DNA from 3 places in the Streptomyces sp. NPDC004667 genome. Region 3 is predicted to be linked to each of the others. Evidence: riboswitches for the same ligand, from Rfam matches in the RefSeq annotation. Region 3 holds a riboswitch; each other region holds the start of a gene.
The links. Region 3 has a riboswitch for thiamine pyrophosphate ahead of thiO (glycine oxidase ThiO). Riboswitches for the same ligand answer to the same signal wherever they lie in the genome.
Positions count from the first base shown of each region.

Region 1: linked by a shared signal. The riboswitch ahead of thiC (phosphomethylpyrimidine synthase ThiC) and the one ahead of thiO (glycine oxidase ThiO) in region 3 are both predicted to bind thiamine pyrophosphate.
Region 2: linked by a shared signal. The riboswitch ahead of ABZW32_RS25900 (thiamine ABC transporter substrate-binding protein) and the one ahead of thiO (glycine oxidase ThiO) in region 3 are both predicted to bind thiamine pyrophosphate.

Region 1 covers NZ_JBEXKC010000008.1:119,623-125,949, reverse strand. The annotation lists gene ABZW32_RS07020 (cupin domain-containing protein) at 1-251, shown strand, start outside; gene ABZW32_RS07015 (DUF5326 family protein) at 414-641, shown strand; gene ABZW32_RS07010 (helix-turn-helix domain-containing protein) at 924-1,670, shown strand; gene ABZW32_RS07005 (SsgA family sporulation/cell division regulator) at 1,767-2,216, shown strand; gene ABZW32_RS07000 (YibE/F family protein) at 2,229-3,623, opposite strand; TPP riboswitch at 3,696-3,840, shown strand; gene thiC (phosphomethylpyrimidine synthase ThiC) at 3,835-5,622, shown strand; gene ABZW32_RS06990 (aldo/keto reductase) at 5,798-6,327, shown strand, end outside.
Region 2 covers NZ_JBEXKC010000052.1:34,656-40,982, reverse strand. The annotation lists gene ABZW32_RS25910 (ABC transporter ATP-binding protein) at 1-331, opposite strand, end outside; gene ABZW32_RS25905 (iron ABC transporter permease) at 331-1,947, opposite strand; gene ABZW32_RS25900 (thiamine ABC transporter substrate-binding protein) at 2,004-3,101, opposite strand; TPP riboswitch at 3,187-3,296, opposite strand; gene rlmN (23S rRNA (adenine(2503)-C(2))-methyltransferase RlmN) at 3,355-4,467, opposite strand; gene ABZW32_RS25890 (phosphatidate cytidylyltransferase) at 4,561-5,637, opposite strand; gene frr (ribosome recycling factor) at 5,637-6,194, opposite strand; gene pyrH (UMP kinase) at 6,291-6,327, opposite strand, start outside.
Region 3 covers NZ_JBEXKC010000024.1:29-6,355, reverse strand. The annotation lists gene pknB (Stk1 family PASTA domain-containing Ser/Thr kinase) at 1-1,758, opposite strand, end outside; gene ABZW32_RS15945 (thiazole synthase) at 1,959-2,753, opposite strand; gene thiS (sulfur carrier protein ThiS) at 2,759-2,959, opposite strand; gene thiO (glycine oxidase ThiO) at 2,956-4,152, opposite strand; TPP riboswitch at 4,150-4,262, opposite strand; gene ABZW32_RS15930 (FAD-dependent oxidoreductase) at 4,375-5,607, shown strand; gene ABZW32_RS15925 (Rv2175c family DNA-binding protein) at 5,847-6,212, shown strand.

The DNA of each region.
Region 1 (6,327 bases), on a different contig from region 3:
TCCTGCGGGAGCGCAACATGTCGGTCGGGCTGTACGCCCTCGACGCCGGCCAGAGCGATCCGCAGCAGCCGCACCGGCAGGACGAGGTCTACTTCGTGGTCAGCGGGCGGGCCTCGATCACGGTCGGGGAGGAGACCGCGACGGTCGCGAACGGCAGCGTCGTCTATGTTCCGGCCGGGGTGCCGCACAAGTTCCACCACATCACCGAGCCGTTGAAGGTGATGGTGGTCTTCTCCCCGCCGGAGGGCTGACGGGGCCGGACGGGCAGGCTGACCTGCCCGTCGGCTGAGGGTCGCGGGCCCGGTCCCCCTAGGGGGCGGATCAGGGGGTTCCGAGGGCTGGCGGGCCCCCGCGCCGCACCGTGCGCTCCTAGCATCGGAGCAGGAAGTCACGGACGAGGAAGAGGTAGGGACATGGACGGCATCCGAGCGGCATTCGCGGGCATGCCCTGGTGGGTCAAGTGGGTCGCGGTACCGCTGCTGGCGATCTTCGTCTTCGGCGGGGTGATCACCACCATCATCGGCACGCTGATCTCCTTCGTCTTCAAGGTGCTGCTCTTCGCCGCCCTCGTCGGTGGTCTGATCTTCGTGGTCAAGAAGTTCACGGGCAGCGGTTCGAAGTCCTCCGCGGGCGACTGGTAGGTCGCACCACCCGGGAGCGGTAACACGATTGACCCAGGCGGGGGAACGGTACCGGGCAAATCACCCACTCGCCGGTAACCGGTGGTTAGAGTGACAATCCGTGCTGTTTCCTGGGCACGGGCAGCCCGTACCCCTGCTCCGAAGAGGCGGTCACGTCGAGCGGCCGCCGGCGACAACCCCAGGAGCCACGGTGCACGCGGGGGCGGCCCCCGCAGGGCGGGCTCCCCCGAGGTCCGCCGCCACGCCTGGGGGTGAGCTTTGGCTTCGGTTCACAACGTCGGTGTGCCGACCCTGATCGGTTCGGTGCAGCGGGCGCTGAGGCTGCTGGAAGCGGCGGGATCCCATCGCGAGGGAGCCCCGGCGAAGCAACTGGCGCGGGAAGCCGGGCTGCCGCTCCCCACGGCGTACCACCTGTTGCGCACCCTCACCCACGAGGGCTATCTGCGGCGGGAGGGCGGCGTGTTCGTCCTCGGCGCCGCGGCAGGCAGGCTGGCGGGCGGTGGGCTTCAGCAGAAACGTCGCAGCATGATCCTCGACTCGCTCGCGCACTTCCGCGACGTGGTCGGGGCCCCCGTCTACTTCGCGGTCTACCGCGAGGGTGAGATCGAAGTCGTGGGCGTATCGGACACCCCCGCCCGCCCGGCCTGCGAAGAGTGGGCCGACTTCCGCGAGACCGGCCACGCGCACGCCATCGGGCAGTGCCTGCTCGGCCAGCTCGACGAGAAGACGCGCAGGGAGTACTACGACCGTCATCCGGTCGAGAGCATCACGCCCTACACCGTGCGGGACATGAGCGCTCTGGAGGAACGGATCGGCTCCCTGGAGCGGATGCAGCCCGTGACCGAGCGGCAGGAGTACTCCCTGGGCACGGTGTGCGCGGCCATTCCGATCACCGCCGGCGACACTGCCGCGACCATGGCCATTTCTCTCCCCCTGCACCAGCAGGACCGGTTGCTCTATGCGGTCGATCGACTACGGAGTGAAGTAGGCGCGCTGTTGAGCACCCTCTCCTTCTCTATCAGTATCTGAAAACTCACTCCTTGTGATCTGCAATCGCTTACACCACTCTTGTCAAGAGGGCCCTGGGGGACATTCCTGGCCACTTCCACTACAGCGGGGTAGGCAATGCGCGAGTCGGTACAGGCAGAGGTCATGATGAGTTTCCTCGTTTCCGAGGAGCTCGCGTTCCGGATCCCGGTGGAACTCGGATACGAGGCTCGCGACCCCTACGCCGTACGCCTGACCTTCCACCTTCCCGGAGACGCCCCCGTGACCTGGGCGTTCGGCCGGGAACTGCTTCTCGACGGCATCAACAAGCCGTGCGGTGACGGCGATGTGCACATCGCCCCCACCCGCCCGGAGGAGCTGTCCGACGTCCACATCCGCCTCCAGGTGGGCTGCGACCGGGCCTTGTTCCGCGCGAGTGCGGCGCCGCTCGTCGCCTTCCTCGACCGCACGGACCGGCTGGTTCCGCTCGGTCAGGAACGCAACCTCGGCGACTTCGAGGAGAGCCTCGACGAGGAGCTCGGCAAGATCCTCGCCGAGGCCCGCCAGAACGAGCAGAACGCGGGCTGACCCGGCGTTCCCTCAGCGCTTGCGCCGACGCCCCCGGCCGCCGCGGGCGGGCTGCGGGACCACGGCGGCGGCCGGCGAGCCCGTCCGGTCGGCGGAAACCACCAGGGCGGCGAGCGCGGTGGTGACGGGGACGGAGGCCACGAGCCCGATGGAGCCCACGAGGGTGCGGACGATCTCCTCCGCGACCAGCTCGCTGTTGGCCACCGATCCCATGCTGCTGTTCGCGATCGAGAACAGCAGCAGCAGGGGCAGTGCGGCGCCCGCGTAGGCCAGCACCAGGGTGTTGACGACCGAGGCGATGTGGTCGCGGCCGATCCGGATGGCCGCCCGGTACAGGCCGCGCGGGCCCATACCCGGGTCGGCCTGGTGGAGTTCCCAGACTGCCGAGGTCTGCGTCACGGTCACGTCGTCGAGGACGCCGAGCGAGCCGATGATCACGCCCGCGAGCAGCAAACCGCTCATGTCGATGTGCGGGTAGAGGCCGTGGATCAGCCCGGTGTTGTCGTCCGTGTTGCCGCTCAGGAAGGCCCAGTCGATGAAGAGCGAGCCCAGCAGCCCGATCAGCAGCAGCGAGGCGAGGGTGCCGAGGACGGCTACCGAGGTCCTCGCCGTCAGGCCGTGGCACATGTAGAGGGCGATCAGCATGATCGCGCTGGCTCCGATGACGGCGACGAGCAGGGGGTTCGAGCCCTGGAGGATCGCCGGCAGGATGAACAGCGTCAGGATCGCGAAGCTCACCACCAGGGCGACCAGCGCGAACACCCCGCGCATCCGCCCGACCACCACGACCGCGAGTGCGAAGATCCCGGCCAGTAGGGCCAGGGGCAGCTTGCGGTTCACGTCGACGACGGAGTACTGGAGGTCCCGCGGCGCGTCCGGGGCGTACGCGACCACCACCTCCTGGCCCTTCTCCAACTGCCGCGGGGCGCCGGGCTGGACGATCTCGAAGAACGCCCGGCCCTTGTCCGGTCCACTGGCGACCTCGACCGTCGCCTTCTTGCACTCCCCGGTCTGCGCGGCCTGGGCCTCGCGGCCCTCGGGGGTGGAGGTGTCGCCGGTGGGCGGCACCTGCGAGGCGTTCACTGATTTGCAGTCGACCTTTGCCAAGGCAACGACCATGCCTTGTTGGGTCTGGCGGTCGAAGCCGACTCCGGTGCGCTGGTGGGCGGGGGCCCCGCCCGGCCAGAGCACGGCCATGCCGACGAAGACGGCTGCGGCGAAGGGGATCAGCACGGCGGCGATCACCTTGCGCAGGTGCTTGGAGACCGGTGCCGCCGGCCCGTGTCCATGGCTGTGACCGTGGCCGCCGTGGGAGGCGCCGGTCGCATGCCCGTGGGAGGCATGTTCGTGACCGGTGTGGCCGTGGGGGTCCGTGGGCGTGGTGGGGGGCTGCGGCAAGGACGTCACCGGCAGATCATCGCAAGAGATGAGGGGGCCCACTGTTCAGCACGCCACAGATGACGCTAGCGTGGGGGCTACTTTGCACAACGCGGGAGCTCGGAGCACCGGGCTGAGAGGGCGCTGATCACCGTACGCGCATGAAAATGCGTACGGGAAGAGGCTGCGTCGACCGCCGAACCTGTTACCGGGTAATGCCGGCGTAGGGAGATCAGGTCTCATGACCATTCAGGACGCACGCACGCCTGCCGTCAGCCAGGACGCCGACGGCCAGACCGAGCGCCAGCCCGGCTGGCACAAGGGATACCTGGCGGGCTCCCGCCCGGACATCCGGGTGCCGGTCCGCCAGGTCCACCTCACCAACGGCAAGGACGTCACGCTCTACGACACGTCCGGGCCGTACACCGACCCGCAGATCGAGACCGACGTGCGCCGGGGCCTGCCGCCCCTGCGCGAGAACTGGATCATCGGCCGCGGCGACACCGAGGAGTACGCGGGACGTCCCGTGCGCCCCGAGGACGACGGCATCAAGCACACCTCGCCGCGCGGCGGACTCAAGAACCTCGACGCCGTCTTCCCGGGCCGGCCCCGCCAGCCCCGCCGCGGCCGTGGCGGCGCCGCCGTCACCCAGCTCGCGTACGCCCGCCGGGGCGAGATCACCCCGGAGATGGAGTACGTCGCGATCCGCGAGAACGTCTCCCCCGAGGTCGTCCGCGAGGAGATCGCAGCAGGTCGTGCCGTGCTTCCGGCCAACGTGAACCACCCGGAGATCGAGCCGATGATCATCGGCAAGCGGTTCCTGGTGAAGGTCAACGCCAACATCGGCAACTCCGCGGTCACCTCCTCCATCGAGGAGGAGGTCGACAAGATGACCTGGGCGACCAAGTGGGGCGCCGACACGGTCATGGACCTCTCGACCGGCCGCAACATCCACACCACGCGCGAGTGGGTCCTGCGCAACTCCCCCGTCCCGATCGGGACCGTGCCGCTCTACCAGGCGCTGGAGAAGGTCGACGGCCGTGCCGAGGACCTGACCTGGGAGATCTACAAGGACACGGTCATCGAGCAGGCCGAGCAGGGCGTCGACTACATGACGGTCCACGCCGGCGTGCTGCTGCCCTACGTGCCGCTGACCGCCCGTCGCAAGACCGGCATCGTCTCGCGCGGTGGCTCGATCATGGCCGCGTGGTGCCTGGCGCACCACAAGGAGAACTTCCTCTACACGAACTTCGAGGAGCTCTGCGAGATCCTCGCGACGTACGACGTCACGTACTCGCTGGGCGACGGTCTGCGTCCCGGCTCGATCGCGGACGCCAACGACGCGGCGCAGTTCGCCGAGCTGAAGACGCTGGGCGAGCTGAACACGATCGCCAAGCGGCACAACGTGCAGACCATGATCGAGGGCCCGGGCCACGTCCCGATGCACAAGATCAAGGAGAACATCGACCTCCAGCAGGAGATCTGCGAGGAGGCGCCGTTCTACACGCTCGGCCCGCTGACCACGGACGTCGCGCCCGCGTACGACCACATCACCTCGGGCATCGGCGCCGCGATGATCGCTTGGTGGGGCACCGCGATGCTCTGCTACGTCACGCCCAAGGAGCACCTGGGCCTCCCGAACCGGGACGACGTGAAGACCGGTGTGATCACCTACAAGATCGCCGCTCACGCCGCGGACCTGGCCAAGGGCCACCCGGGCGCCCAGGAATGGGACGACGCCCTGTCGGACGCGCGGTTCGAGTTCCGCTGGGAGGACCAGTTCAACCTGGCCCTCGACCCGGACACGGCCCGCGAGTTCCACGACGAGACCCTTCCGGCCGAGCCCGCGAAGACCGCGCACTTCTGCTCCATGTGCGGTCCGAAGTTCTGTTCCATGAAGATCTCCCAGGACATCCGCCGCGAGCACGGCGGTGACCTGAAGGCCGAGGAGATCCAGGCGGGCATGGCGGAGAAGTCCGCCGAGTTCGCCGCCGCCGGCAACCGGGTCTACCTCCCCCTGGCGGACTGACCCGGGGCACCCCGGACGTCGACGGACCCGCGACCCATGGGGGGAGTCGCGGGCCCGTCCCGTCCCGGTCCGGCGGGACCGGGAGCGGGGGTGACCGGAAAGCCGTGTGCGGTTGACCGGCGGAATGGTCTTGCCTTGAAGTGCGCTCCAACTCCTAGAGTGCGGGCGCATGACCATGCGATACCGAAATCTGGGTGGGACCGGCATCGAGGTGAGTGCGCACTGCCTCGGAACGATGATGTTCGGGGCCGTGGGGAACCCCGATCACGAGGAGTGCGGGCGGATCATCCACGCCGCGCTCGACCTGGGCATCAACTTCGTCGACACCGCGGACATGTACTCCGCCGGAGAGTCCGAGGTGATCGTCGGCAAGGCGCTCAAGGGGCGGCGCGACGACGTCGTGCTCGCCACGAAGGTCCACTTCCAGATGGGAGAGGGGCGCAACCGCAGCGGCAATTCACGGCGTTGGATCGTCCGTGCCGTGGAGGACAGCCTGCGGCGGCTGGACACCGACTGGATCGACCTCTACCAGGTGCACCGCCCGGACCACACGACCGATGTCGAGGAGACGCTGTCCGTCCTCGGCGACCTCGTCACGGCGGGGAAGATCCGCTCCTTCGGGTGTTCGACCTTCCCCGCCGAGGAACTGGTCGAGGCCCATCACGTCGCCGAGCGGCGGGCGCTGCACCGCTTCCGGACCGAGCA
Region 2 (6,327 bases), on a different contig from region 3:
CCGCGGACCCGCCGGAGGCACCCCGCATCCGCAGTCCGAAGGCGACGTTCCCGCCGACGTCCCGGTGCGGGAACAGCTGGTGGTCCTGGAACATGAGACCGACCCCGCGCCGGTGCACCGGTACCGCCGCCTGGTCCGCGTCGCCGAGCAGCACCCGCCCGCCGGACACGGCCTGGAGCCCGGCGACCACCCGCAGCAGGGTGGACTTGCCGCTGCCGCTCGGCCCCAGCACGCAGACGATCTCGTGCTCGGCGACCTCCAGGTCCACCTCGTCCACGACGGCCCGGTCGCCGAAGCGGACCGACACGCCGTCGAGCCGGAGCAGGGTCATCAGAACTCTCCCGAGGTCGTGGCGGGTCGCAGCCGTTCCAGCAGCAGCAGGGACACCGCGCACACCAGCATCAAAATCGTGCTCAGGGCCATCGCCTGCCCGTAGTTCATCTCCCCGGCCCGCCCCAGCAGCCGGGCCACCGCCACCGGCAGCGTCGGGTGGTCCGGCCGGGCGATGAACACCGTCGCCCCGAACTCCCCGAGCGAGACGGCGAAGGCGAAGCCCGCGGCGATCAGCAGCGCCCGCCGCACCAGCGGCAGGTCCACCTCCCGCCAGGCCCGCAGCGGCGACGCCCCGAGCACGGCCGCCGCCTCCCGCAGCCGCCCGTCCACGGCCCGCAGCACGGGCAGCATGGTCCGCACGACGAACGGCACGCCGACGAGCGCCTGCGCCAGCGGCACCAGGATCCACGAGGTCCGCAGGTCCAGCGGCGGCTCGTCCAGCGTGATCAGGAAGCCGAAGCCCACCGTCACGGCGGACACGCCGAGGGGGAGCATCAGCAGCGCGTCGAAGCCCCGCACGAACCGGCCTCCGCGACGGGTCAGCGCCGCAGCCGCGAGCCCTCCGACGAACAGGGCGATGGCGGTGGCGGCCAGCGCGTACTGCAGGGAGTTCCAGATGGCCTCCAGCGGCGGCACCAGAAACGTTCCGCCACCGGAGCCCGCGTCCTGCAGCGCCCGGTAGAAGCCGAGCCCGTACCCGCCGGGCGCGTCGAAGGACCGCTCCACCAGCACGGCCAGCGGGGCCACGATCAGCAGCGCCACGGTCAGCAGCACCCCGCCGAGGAGGCTCCGCTGGGCCCAGCCGCGCGGGCGGTGCGCGGTGTGCGCCGGGTCCACGAGCCGCAGTGCGCCCTCGCGCCGGCGCACGGTCCGGGCGTGCACGGCGAGGATCAGGCCGACGGCGGCGAACTGGACCATCGTCAGCACCGCGGCCGTCGGCAGGTCCAGGAGCTGCGCGGTCTGCCGGTAGACCTCCACCTCCAGCGTGGAGTACGCGGGCCCGCCCAGGATCTGCACGACGCCGAAGGAGGTGAAGGTGAACAGGAACACCATCAGCGAAGCCGCGGCCACCGCCGGGCCCAGCGCGGGCAGCGTCACCCGCCGCCAGGCGGCGAACCGTCCCGCGCCCAGGACCCGGGCGGCCTCCTCCTGGCGCGGGTCCAGCTGGGCCCACAGCCCGCCGACCGTCCGGACGACGACGGCGTAGTTGAAGAAGACGTGGGCGAGCAGGATCGCCCAGACGGTGGTGTCCAGCCGGACGCCCCACAGTTCGTCGAGCAGTCCGCCCCGCCCCACCAACGCCAGGAAGGCCGATCCGACCACCACGGTGGGCAGCACGAACGGCACGGTGACCAGCGCCCGCAGCAGCTGTTTGCCGGGGAACTCGAAGCGCGCGAAGACGTACGCGGCGGGAAGGGCGATGAGCAGGGTGAGGACGGTGGAGGCGAACGCCTGCCACGTGGTGAACCACAGGACGCCCGCGATGTCGGGCCTGGCCAGGACCTCGCCGACGCGCCCGAACTGCCAGCCCTCGTCCGTCTTCAGCCCGCGCCCCACAATCGCGGCGACGGGATAGGCGAAGAACAGCCCGAAGAAGGCGAGCGGCACCGCCATCAGGGCGAACCTGACGGCGGTGGCGCGCCCGCCCTCCTTCGGGGAGGCGTCCCGCACTACTTCACGACGAGCGAGGACCATGCCTTGACCCACTGGTCACGGTTCTTGGCGATGGCGTCGGGGGCGACCGTCTCCGGCTTCTCGACGACCACGCCGTGCTTCGTGAACACCTCCGGCAGCTTCGCGTCCTTGATCACCGGGTTCACGAACATCTGGAGCGGCATGTCCTCCTGGAACTTCTTGCCCACCAGGAAGTCGATGAGCGCCTTGCCGCCCTCCTCGTTCTTCGCGCCCTTGAGCAGGCCCGCGAACTCGACCTGGCGGAAGCAGGTGCCGGTGGCCACGCCCGTGGGGGCCTCGGCCGGCTGCGGCTCGCCGTAGAGGACCTCGACCGGCGGGCTGGAGGCGTAGGAGACGACCAGCGGACGGTCGCCCTTGGCCTTCTTGCCGCCCGCGGAGCCGGAGAAGCGCTCGTTGTAGGCCTGCTCCCAGCCGTCGACGACCTCGACGCCGTTGGCCTTGAGCTTGCTCCAGTAGTCCTTCCAGCCGTCCTCGCCGTACTTGCCGACGGAGGCGAGGAGGAAGCCGAGGCCGGGCGAGGAGGTCGCGGCGTTCTCGGTGACCAGCAGGTTCTTGTACTCCGGCTTGGTCAGGTCGTCCAGCGTCTGCGGCGGGGCGATCTTCTTGTCGGCGAAGTAGGCCTTGTCGTAGTTGACGCAGATGTCACCCGAGTCGACCGGGGTGACACGGTGCTGCTGGTCGAGCACGAACTCCGGCTTGACCTGGTCCAGGCCCTTGGCCTGGTACGGGGTGAATATCCCGTTGTCGAGGGCGCGCGAGAGGAGCGTGTTGTCGACGCCGAAGAAGACGTCGCCGCGCGGGGAGCCCTTGGTGAGGATCTCCTGGTTCAGGGCGGCGCCCGCGTCGCCGGACTTCAGGACCTTGACGGTGTAGCCGCTCTGCTGCTCGAACTCCTTGAGGACCGTGTCGGTCACGTTGAAGGAGTCGTGGGAGACGAGGGTGATCGTCTTGGACTTCGGGGCGTCGCTCGCGCCCGCCGGCTTGTCCTTGGCGTCGCCGCCGCAGGCGCTGAGCGTGCCGACGCCCAGCGCGGCCACGAGCGCCGCGCCCGCGATCTTCTTGGTGGTGCTCACTGGTGAATTCCTCCTGGGATGTCCAGGAGAAGACGCGGCCCTGCCCGGCGCTCTGTGGGAGCGGACGCCGGGCAGGGCGCAACAGCTTGAGTGATGACCGAACTTCCTACCCCGAATGACCGGGGCGAGGTTCAGAGGGTCTGCGGATGACGGTTACCGCACTCTCAGCGCTGTGGCGCTCCCCTGTCGGAATGATGAAGTTGTCCGGCCACAGGGTACCTCGTGGCCGATTACGGGCGGTCGCGGCCGGAACCTAGCGCTCGGAGGCGGCCAGCTGGCCGCACGCGCCGTCGATCTCCTGGCCACGGGTGTCGCGTACGGTCACGGGCACGCCGTGCCGGGCGATGGCCTCGACGAAGGCCTTCTCGTCCTCGGGACGCGACGCGGTCCACTTCGAGCCCGGGGTCGGGTTCAGCGGGATCAGGTTGACGTGCACGCGCTTGCCCTTGAGCAGGCGGCCGAGGAGGTCACCGCGCCAGGCCTGGTCGTTGATGTCGCGGATCAGCGCGTACTCGATGGAGATGCGCCGGCCGGACTTCTCGGCGTACTCCCAGGCCGCGTCGAGGACCTCGCGGACCTTCCAGCGGGTGTTCACCGGGACCAGGGTGTCGCGCAGCTCGTCGTCCGGCGCGTGCAGCGAGACGGCGAGGCGGCACTTGAAGCCCTCGTCGGCGAAGCGCAGCATGGCCGGGACCAGGCCGACGGTGGAGACGGTGATGCCGCGCTGCGACAGGCCCAGGCCGTCGGGCTCCGGGTCGGTGAGGCGGCGGATGGCGCCGACGACCCGCTTGTAGTTGGCCAGCGGCTCGCCCATGCCCATGAAGACGATGTTGGAGAGCCGGGCCGGGCCACCGGGGACCTCGCCGTCGCGCAGCGCGCGCATGCCGTCGACGATCTGGTGCACGATCTCGGCCGTGGACAGGTTGCGGTCCAGGCCCGCCTGGCCGGTGGCGCAGAACGGGCAGTTCATGCCGCAGCCGGCCTGCGAGGAGATGCACATGGTCACCCGGTCGGGGTAGCGCATCAGCACGGACTCGACGAGCGTGCCGTCGTGCAGCTTCCACAGGGTCTTGCGGGTGGTGTCGTCGTCGCAGCTGATGTGCCGGACGACGTTCATCAGCTCCGGCAGCAGCTCCTGCTGGAGCTTCTCGCGCGACGCGGCGGGGATGTCGGTCCACTCGGCCGGGTCGTGCGCGTAGCGGGCGAAGTAGTGCTGGGAGAGCTGCTTGGCCCGGAACGGCTTCTCACCGATCGCGGCCACGGCCTCCCGGCGCTCGGCCGGGGTCAGGTCGGCGAGGTGCCGGGGCGGCTTCTTGGCCCCACGAGGGGCGACGAAGGTGAGCTCTCCCGGAACGGGGCGGGCCATGGCGGGTACTCCTTGTAAGACGAAAGGCGCGCCGCAGAAGCAGCGCGCCTTCCAAGAGTAACCGCCCGGCGTATCGCCCGGCTTTTTCGCAGGTCAGCCCGTGCCCACGAAGGCCGCCAGCAGCAGCCAGACGACCGGAGCGGTCGGCAGCAGCGAGTCGAGCCGGTCCATGATGCCGCCGTGGCCCGGGAGCAGGGTGCCCATGTCCTTGATGCCCAGGTCGCGCTTGATCATCGACTCGCCCAGGTCACCCAGGGTGGCGCTGACCGCGACAGCCAGGCCCAGCACCAGGCCCTGCCACCAGGCGCCGCCGTCGACCAGGAACTCCATGCACAGCGCGCCGGCCGCCATCGCGAAGGCCACCGCCCCGAAGAGTCCCTCGCGGGTCTTGCCGGGGCTGATGCGCGGGGCGAGCTTGGTCTTGCCGAAGCGCCAGCCGACCGCGTAGGCCCCCGTGTCGCTGACCACCGTCAGGACCAGGAAGGTCACCACCCGCTGGGGACCGTCGTCGGCGGTGAGCAGCATCGCGACGAACGTGGCCAGGAAGGGCACGTAGAACGCCGCGAAGACGCCCGCCGTGACGTCCTTGAGGTAGTCCTCGGGCGCTTCGGTCATCCGCCAGACGAGCACGGCCAGCGCCGTGAGCGCCATGGCCACCCAGGCGCCCTCGGCCCCCCGGACGTATCCGGCGATCACCATGGCCGCGCCGCCGACCGCGAGCGGGACGAGCGGGGCCTTGATGCCCTTCTTCTCCTGGAGCCGGGAGGTGAGCTCCCACAGGCCGACGACGACGGCGACGACGATCACACCGACGAAGACGGCCTTGACGATGAACAGCGAAGCGAAGATCACCGCGCCGAGGCCGACGCCGACCCCTATGGCGGCACGCAGATCCCGCCCCGCGCGCTTCTTCTGCGGCGGCGGGGAGGCGTCCTGCGGTACCTGCGAAGGCGGAGGCGGGGGGCTGGGCATGGGCTCCTGCGGCGGCGTCTCGGCGCGGAACGGGGGGCCGCCGAAGGCGGCGGCCCCCCGATCGCGTGCTTCCCGGTCGTCGAAATCACGGCCGGCGGCATCGGGCACGATGGACATGGGCCGAGTCTGCGGGCCCACCAGCGCATCGTATGCGGGACCCGCCGCCACCGGCTCGGCGGCCCAGGGAGAGTCGTTCATCAGACCTCGAGCAGCTCGGATTCCTTGTGCTTGAGCAGCTCGTCCACCTGCGCGACGTACTTCGCGGTGGTGTCGTCGAGCTCCTTCTCCGCGCGGCGCACCTCGTCCTCGCCGGCTTCCTTGTCCTTGACGAGCTTGTCGAGGGCGTCCTTGGCCTTGCGGCGCACGGAACGGATGGAGACCTTGGAGTCCTCGGCCTTGGTGCGCGCGACCTTGATGTACTCCTTGCGGCGCTCACCGGTGAGCTCCGGGAAGGTCACCCGGATGATGCGGCCGTCGTTGCTCGGGTTGACACCGAGGTCGGAGTCGCGGATCGCCTGCTCGATGTTGCGCAGCGCGGACGCGTCGAACGGCGTCACGATCGCCATGCGCGGCTCGGGAACCGCGAAGGAGGCAAGCTGGTTGATGGGCGTGATGGCACCGTAGTAGTCCGCCACGATCTTGTTGAACATCGCCGGGTGCGCACGGCCCGTGCGAATCGCGGCGAAGTCCTCCTTGGCGACGACGACGGCCTTCTCCATCTTCTCCTCGGCCTCGAGGAGGATTTCTTCGATCACCACGTGCTCCTGCATGTCAGATTTGGATGGTTCAGGCGGGCGGGGCGGTACGAGCCGCCCGGACCGGGCCCGGCCGGAGCCGGGCCTCGGTGGGGCTCAGACCCGGGTGCCCTGGTCGCTCACGAGCGTGCCG
Region 3 (6,327 bases):
GGCCGGGTCCACGTCCTGGTTGGTCACGTCCGGCACCAGGACCTGCCGGGGGCCCTTGGACACGGTCAGCGTGACGGTGTCACCGCCCGCCGCCGAGGCGCCCGCGGCGACCGACTGGCTCACGACCGTGCCGGCCGGGGAAGGGGAGTTGACCTGCTCGGGCGCCGCCTGCGCCGTCAGCCCGACGGCCTCCAGCGCGGCCCGTGCCTGGTCGAGGGGCTTGCCGGTGACGGCCGGGACCGCGATGGGGCGGCCCTTGCTGACGACGAGCGCGATCGCGGTGTCGGGCGCCCGCTTGTTGCCGCCCAGCGGGTTGGTCTCGATCACCGAGCCCTGGGCGACGTCCTGGCTGAAGGCCTGGGTGACGATGCCGGGCGCCAGGCCCGTCTTCGTCAGCTCGGCCTTGGCGTCCTCCAGCGGCCGTCCCTTCAGGTCGGGGACGCTGACCAGCTCGGGGCCGCGGGACACGGTCAGGACGACCGCCCCGTTGCCGCGGATCTGCTTGCCGCCCTCGGGGGTGCTGTTCATGACCGTCCCGCGGTCGAAGGCGTCGCTGAACTTCCGGTCCACCCGCTTCACCCCGAGCCCGGCCGCCGACAGCTGGGAGCGGGCTTCCCCCTCCGTCTTGCCGAGGAGGTTGGGGACCTTGGTGAACTGGCCGGAGTTGATGTACCAGACCCCGGCGCCCAGCCCGAGCGCCAGCAGGACCCCGGCGACGACCAGGAGCATCCCGCGGCGCGGGCGGCCCGGCGCGGGAGCCGTGGGGGCCGCGGGCGGCTGCGGGCGCTCCAGCCGGGAGGTGTGGTGCACCGGCTGCGGGGCCTCCACGGGGCGGGGGATCACGCTGGTGCGGTCCTCGGTGGCCGCCCGCTCCCCGTCCAGGGCCTGCGGAGGTACGGAGTCCAGCTCGGCGTCGCTGAGCCGCTCCCGCGCCTCCCGGGCCAGCCCGAGCAGGGCCGCGGCGTCGGTGGGACGCAGCTCGGGGGCGCGGGCGGTGGCGTCCGCGACCAGGGAGTCGAGGGCGGCGGGCAGTCCGGGGACGGCGGCCGACGGGGGCGGGACGTCCTCGTGGAGGTGCTGGTAGAGCACCTGGGCGGGGGTGCCGCCGGTGTGCGGCTTGGAGCCGGTGAGCATCTCGTACAGGACGACGCCGCAGGCGTAGACGTCCACCCGGGTGTCGGTGACGCCGTTCTCGATCTGCTCGGGCGCCAGGTAGGAGACGGTGCCGAGGATCGAGCCGGTGGTGTTCGTCGCGGCGTCCACGGAGCGGACCAGACCGAAGTCGGCGACCTTGACGCGGCCGTCGTCGCCGATCAGGACGTTCTCGGGCTTCATGTCCCGGTGGACGAAACCGGCCCGGTGCGCGGTGCCGAGGGCGGCGAGCACCGGCTCGAAGATGTCGAGGGCGGCCCGCGGCTGGAGCGCGCCGCGCTCGCGCAGCACGTCGCGCAGGGTGCAGCCGGACACGTACTCCATGGCGAGGTACGTGTACGGGCCGTCCGTGCCCTGGTCGAACACGGCGACCACGTTGGGGTGGGCGAGGCGGGCCACGGACTTCGCCTCACGGATGAAGCGGTCGACGAAGGCGCCGTCGGCGGCGAGCGCCGGATGCATCACCTTCAGCGCGAGCACACGGTCCAGGCGGGTGTCGACGGCCCGGTAGACCGTGGCCATGCCGCCGGCCGCGATGCGGGCGTCGATGCGGTAGCGGCCGTCGAGCACGCGCCCGACGAGAGGGTCTTCCAGGGTCGTATCCACCCGGCGATTCTACGAGGCGACGCGTTTGAGCCGTCCGGCGTGTCCACGCTTGCAGCGCAGCCGTGACATGGGGGGCGGGCAGCGGGCCTCGCACCGCAGGTGGGCGGGCGGGCACGCGCACGGGGTCGGGTGGGGACCCCGCTCCCCACCCGACCCCCGACCCGCAGACCAGGGGGCGGGTGGGCAGCCCCCCGACCCCCTCAGAACGCCGGGCGTTCCGGGTCGAGGGTGGCGCGGCCCTCCGTGGGGGAGGAGGCTTCGGCGAAGCGGCGTTGGGGGATGCGGCCGGCGCGGAAGGCGAGGCGGCCCGCCGTGACGGCGTCCCGCATGGCGGCCGCCATCAGGACGGGCGCCTGCGCGCGGGTGACCGCCGAGGCCAGCATCACCGCCGCGCAGCCGAGCTCCATCGCGAGGGCGGCGTCGGAGGCGGTGCCGGCCCCGGCGTCCAGGATCACCGGCACCCCGGCCCGCTCCGTGATCAGCTCGAAGTTGTGCGGGTTGCGGATGCCGAGCCCCGAACCGATGGGGGAGCCCAGCGGCATGATCGCCGCGCAGCCCACGTCCTCCAGCTTCCGTGCGAGGACCGGGTCGTCGTTGGTGTACGGCAGGACGGTGAAGCCCTCGTCGACCAGGACCTCGGCGGCGTCCAGCAGCTCGACGCCGTCGGGCAGGAGGGTGCGCTCGTCGGCGACGACCTCCAGCTTGATCCAGTCGGTGCCGAGGGCCTCCCGCGCCAGCCGGGCGGTGAGCACGGCCTCGCCCGCGGTGAAGCAGCCCGCCGTGTTCGGCAGGACCGCGATGCCGAGCCGGTCGAGGACGGACAGGACCGAGCCCTGCACCGTCGGGTCCAGGCGGCGCATGGCCACCGTGGTCAGCTCGGTGCCGGAGGCGACCAGGGAGCGTTCGAGGACGTCCAGGCTCGGGGCCCCGCCCGTGCCCATGATCAGGCGGGAGGAGAAGGTCCGTCCGCCGAGGGTGAAGAGGTCGTCGGCCATGGTGCTCAGCCCCCCTGCACGGCGGTGAGGACCTCGACGCGGTCGCCGTCGCCCACCGGGGTGTGCGGCCACTGGCCGCGCGGGACGACGGTCTCGTTGAGGGCGGCGGCGACGCCCTTGGGCGCCCGGGTCAGGGTGGCCACCACCGCGTCGAGGGTGGTGCCGGCCGCGATCTCGCGCGGCTCGCCGTTGACGGAGATGGTCATGCGTAGGTCTCCTGACGCGTGGTGGAGAAGCGGCGGGGGCTGAAGGGGCGGGCGACCTCCGGCACGGTGCCGGTGGCCAGGAGCTCCGCCATCACGTCGCCGGTGAGCGGGGTCAGCAGCACCCCGTTGCGGTAGTGCCCGGTGGCCAGGTGCAGTCCGGGCAGGTCGGTCGGGCCCAGCAGCGGCGCGTTGTCGGGGGAGCCGGGGCGCAGTCCGGCCCGGGTCTCGACCAGGGGGAGCTCGGTGATCCCGGGGACCAGCTCGTGGGCGTCGCGCAGCAGCTCGTAGACCCCGCCCGCGGTGACGGTGGTGTCCCAGCCGAGTTCCTCGCTGGTGGCTCCGACGACCAGCTCGCCGTTCTCGCGGGGCACCAGGTAGACGTGGCTGCCGCGCACGACGGCCCGTACGGTCCGCGACAGGAACGGCGCGTACGCCGGCGGCACCGACAGCCGCAGCACCTGGCCCTTCACCGGCCGCACCGGCACCGCCACCTCCGGCGGCACCCCCTCCAGCCGCCCGCTCAGGGAGCCCGCCGCGAGCACGACCTGGTCGGCGCGCAGCTCCGTGCCGTCCTCCAGTACGGCGCCCAGCGCGCGGTCGGCCCCGGTCAGCAGCCGGGTGGCGGCCGTCCGGTGGACGCCCACCCCGGCGCGCTCGCAGGCGGCCAGCAGGGCGGCCGCGAGCCGCCGCGGGTCCACCTGGTGGTCCCCGTCGACGCGCAGCCCCCCGCGTACCCCCGGGGCCAGCATCGGCTCCAGGCGGCGGCACTCGCGGCCGGTGAGCCACTGCGACTCCAGGCCGCAACGGCGCTGCAGGGCGTGGAGCTCCCGCAGGTGGAGGCGGTCGTCGGCGTCGAGGGCGACGGCGAGGGTGCCGCAGGCCCGGTAGCCGATGTCCAGGCCGCCGCTGGCTTCGGCCAGCTCGGCGGCGAACTGCGGGTAGCGGGCGGCGGAGGCAACGTTGAGCCCGAGCAGGGTCTCCTCGCCGTAGTGCAGTTCGGTGACGGCGGCGAGCATGCCCGCCGCGACCCGGGCGGCGCCCCCGCCGGGGTCCGGGTCGGCCAGTACGGTGCGCAGCCCGCGCCGGGCCGCCCGCCAGGCGGTGACCAGGCCGATGATCCCGCCCCCGATGACGAGGACGTCGGATCCGGTGGATCCCGCGGTTCCCGCGGATCCCTTCCGAGATGAGTGCATGGGCGTCCAGCCCCTCCCTTCGCCGGCATGACCCGGATCAGGTTCGTACGGTCGGAGGCCGGCCAGCCTCCCTCTCAGCCCGGTGCGCCCGGACTCCCGCGATAGGTACGGTGGCCAGACTAACCCCGGCGGGGGTGGCGGGTAAGGCTGCCTCCCCGGCGCCCGCCCGTACTTCCCCGCCCCCTGTTCCTGACGGACCGTCAGTTCACTAGGCTGGGGCGGGTGAGCGAGCAGACGCAACAGACGAAGCCCGGTGTCGTGATCGTCGGCGCCGGAATGGCCGGCGTGCAGACCGCCGTGGCCCTGCGCGAACAGGGCTTCACCGGCCCCGTGACCCTCCTGGGCGCCGAACCCCACCAGCCCTACGACCGGCCCCCGCTGTCCAAGGCGGTGCTGCTCGGCAAGGCCGAGGAGGCCGCCTTCGACGTGGCCTTCGACGTGGACTTCGAGGAACTCCGCATCGACCTGCGCCTGGGCACCGAGGTCACCGGCGTACGGCCCGCGGCGCACGAGCTCGACACCCCGGCCGGACCCGTCCCCTACGAGGTCCTGGTCCTGGCCACCGGAGCCGAACCGCTGACCCTGCCCGGCTCCTCCGGCGTCCCGGGCGTGCACCTGCTGCGCACCCTCGACGACGCCGCCCGGCTGCGCCCCGTCCTGGCGGCGGCCCACGACCTCGTGGTGGTCGGGGCCGGCTGGATCGGCGCCGAGTTCGCCACCGCGGCCCGCGGGGCCGGCTGCGCCGTCACGGTGGTCGAGGCCGCGGACCGGGTCCTGGCCGGGGCCCTGCCCGCCGAGGTGGCCGCCCCGATGGCCCGGTGGTACGCCGAGGCCGGGGCCACCCTGATCACCGGGGCCGCCGTGGCCGGGATCGAGGAGGGGCTGGTCCGGCTCGCCGACGGCCGGGAGCTGGCGGCGGGGGCGGTGGTCGTCGGCATCGGAGCCCGGCCCGCCACGGGCTGGCTGGACGGCACCGGGATCGAGCGCGGCCCCGACGGCTCGATCACCGCCGACGCGTACCTGCGCACCTCGGTGCCCGGGGTGTACGCGGTGGGCGACTGCTCCTCCTTCCCCTCCGCCCGCTACGGGGCCCGGCTGCTGGTCCACCACTGGGACAACGCCCTCCAGGGCCCCCGGGCGGTCGCGGCGAACATCGTCGCGGGGGAGCCCGTCCAGGCCTACGACCCCGTCCCGTACTTCTGGTCCGAGCAGTTCGGCCGCTTCGTGCAGTACGCGGGCCACCACGGCGGCGCCGACACCCTGCTCTGGCGGGGCTCCCCGGACGACGCCACCTGGTCGGTGTGCTGGCTGAGGGAGGGCGCGCTGGTCGCCGTCCTGGCCGTGGGCCGCCCCCGCGACCTGGCGCAGGGCCGCAGGCTGATCGAATCGGCCGTCCCCGCAGACCCGGACAGGGTCGCGGACCCGGACGTCCCGCTGAAGTCCGCCACCGCCTGACGCGGCCCCCCCGCGGCCCCCCGCAGGGCCCCCGCGGAGCCCGGACGGTCTCCCCGGTACGCGTTCCCGGACGCCTCCGCCGCGCCTCCACCGCCGCTCCACCCGGCCCCGACCCGCCGCGACGCCCTCGGCGCGGACGCCGCGCCGGCCCCCGCGCGGACCGCGCGCCCGGCCCGCCCCGTCCCCGGACGGGGTGGCTCGGGTACCGGCTGTCGGTCCGAGATGGCAGGCTTGTCCCCGTGACCGAGATTGACGCAAAGATCGATGCCCTTGTCCCCGCCTGGCTGTACCTCCCCGACATCGCGGAGATGCTCGACATCGAAGTGACCCGGGTCCGCCAGCTGGTCAAGGAAGGTCAGCTGCTCGCCGTGCGCCGCGGCGAGAACCGCTCCCTCCAGGTGCCCGCCCCCTTCATCGACGGCGACAAGATCGTCAAGGGCCTGGTCGGCCTGCTGACCGTGCTGCGCGACGACGGCTTCTCCGACGAGGAGATCCTGGAGTGGATGTTCACCGCGGACCCCACCCTGCCGGGCACCCCCGCTCAGGCGCTGAGCGAGAATCGCGGCACGGAGGTGAAGCGACGCGCCCAGGCGCTCGCCCTCTGACCGGCTGATCCACAGGTGTGGGGGGCCGCGGCCGGGGCCCCCCCCCCCCCCCCCCCCCGGGGCCCCCCCCCCCCCCCCGCGGGGCCCCCCCCCCCCCCCCCCGGGGCCCCCCCCC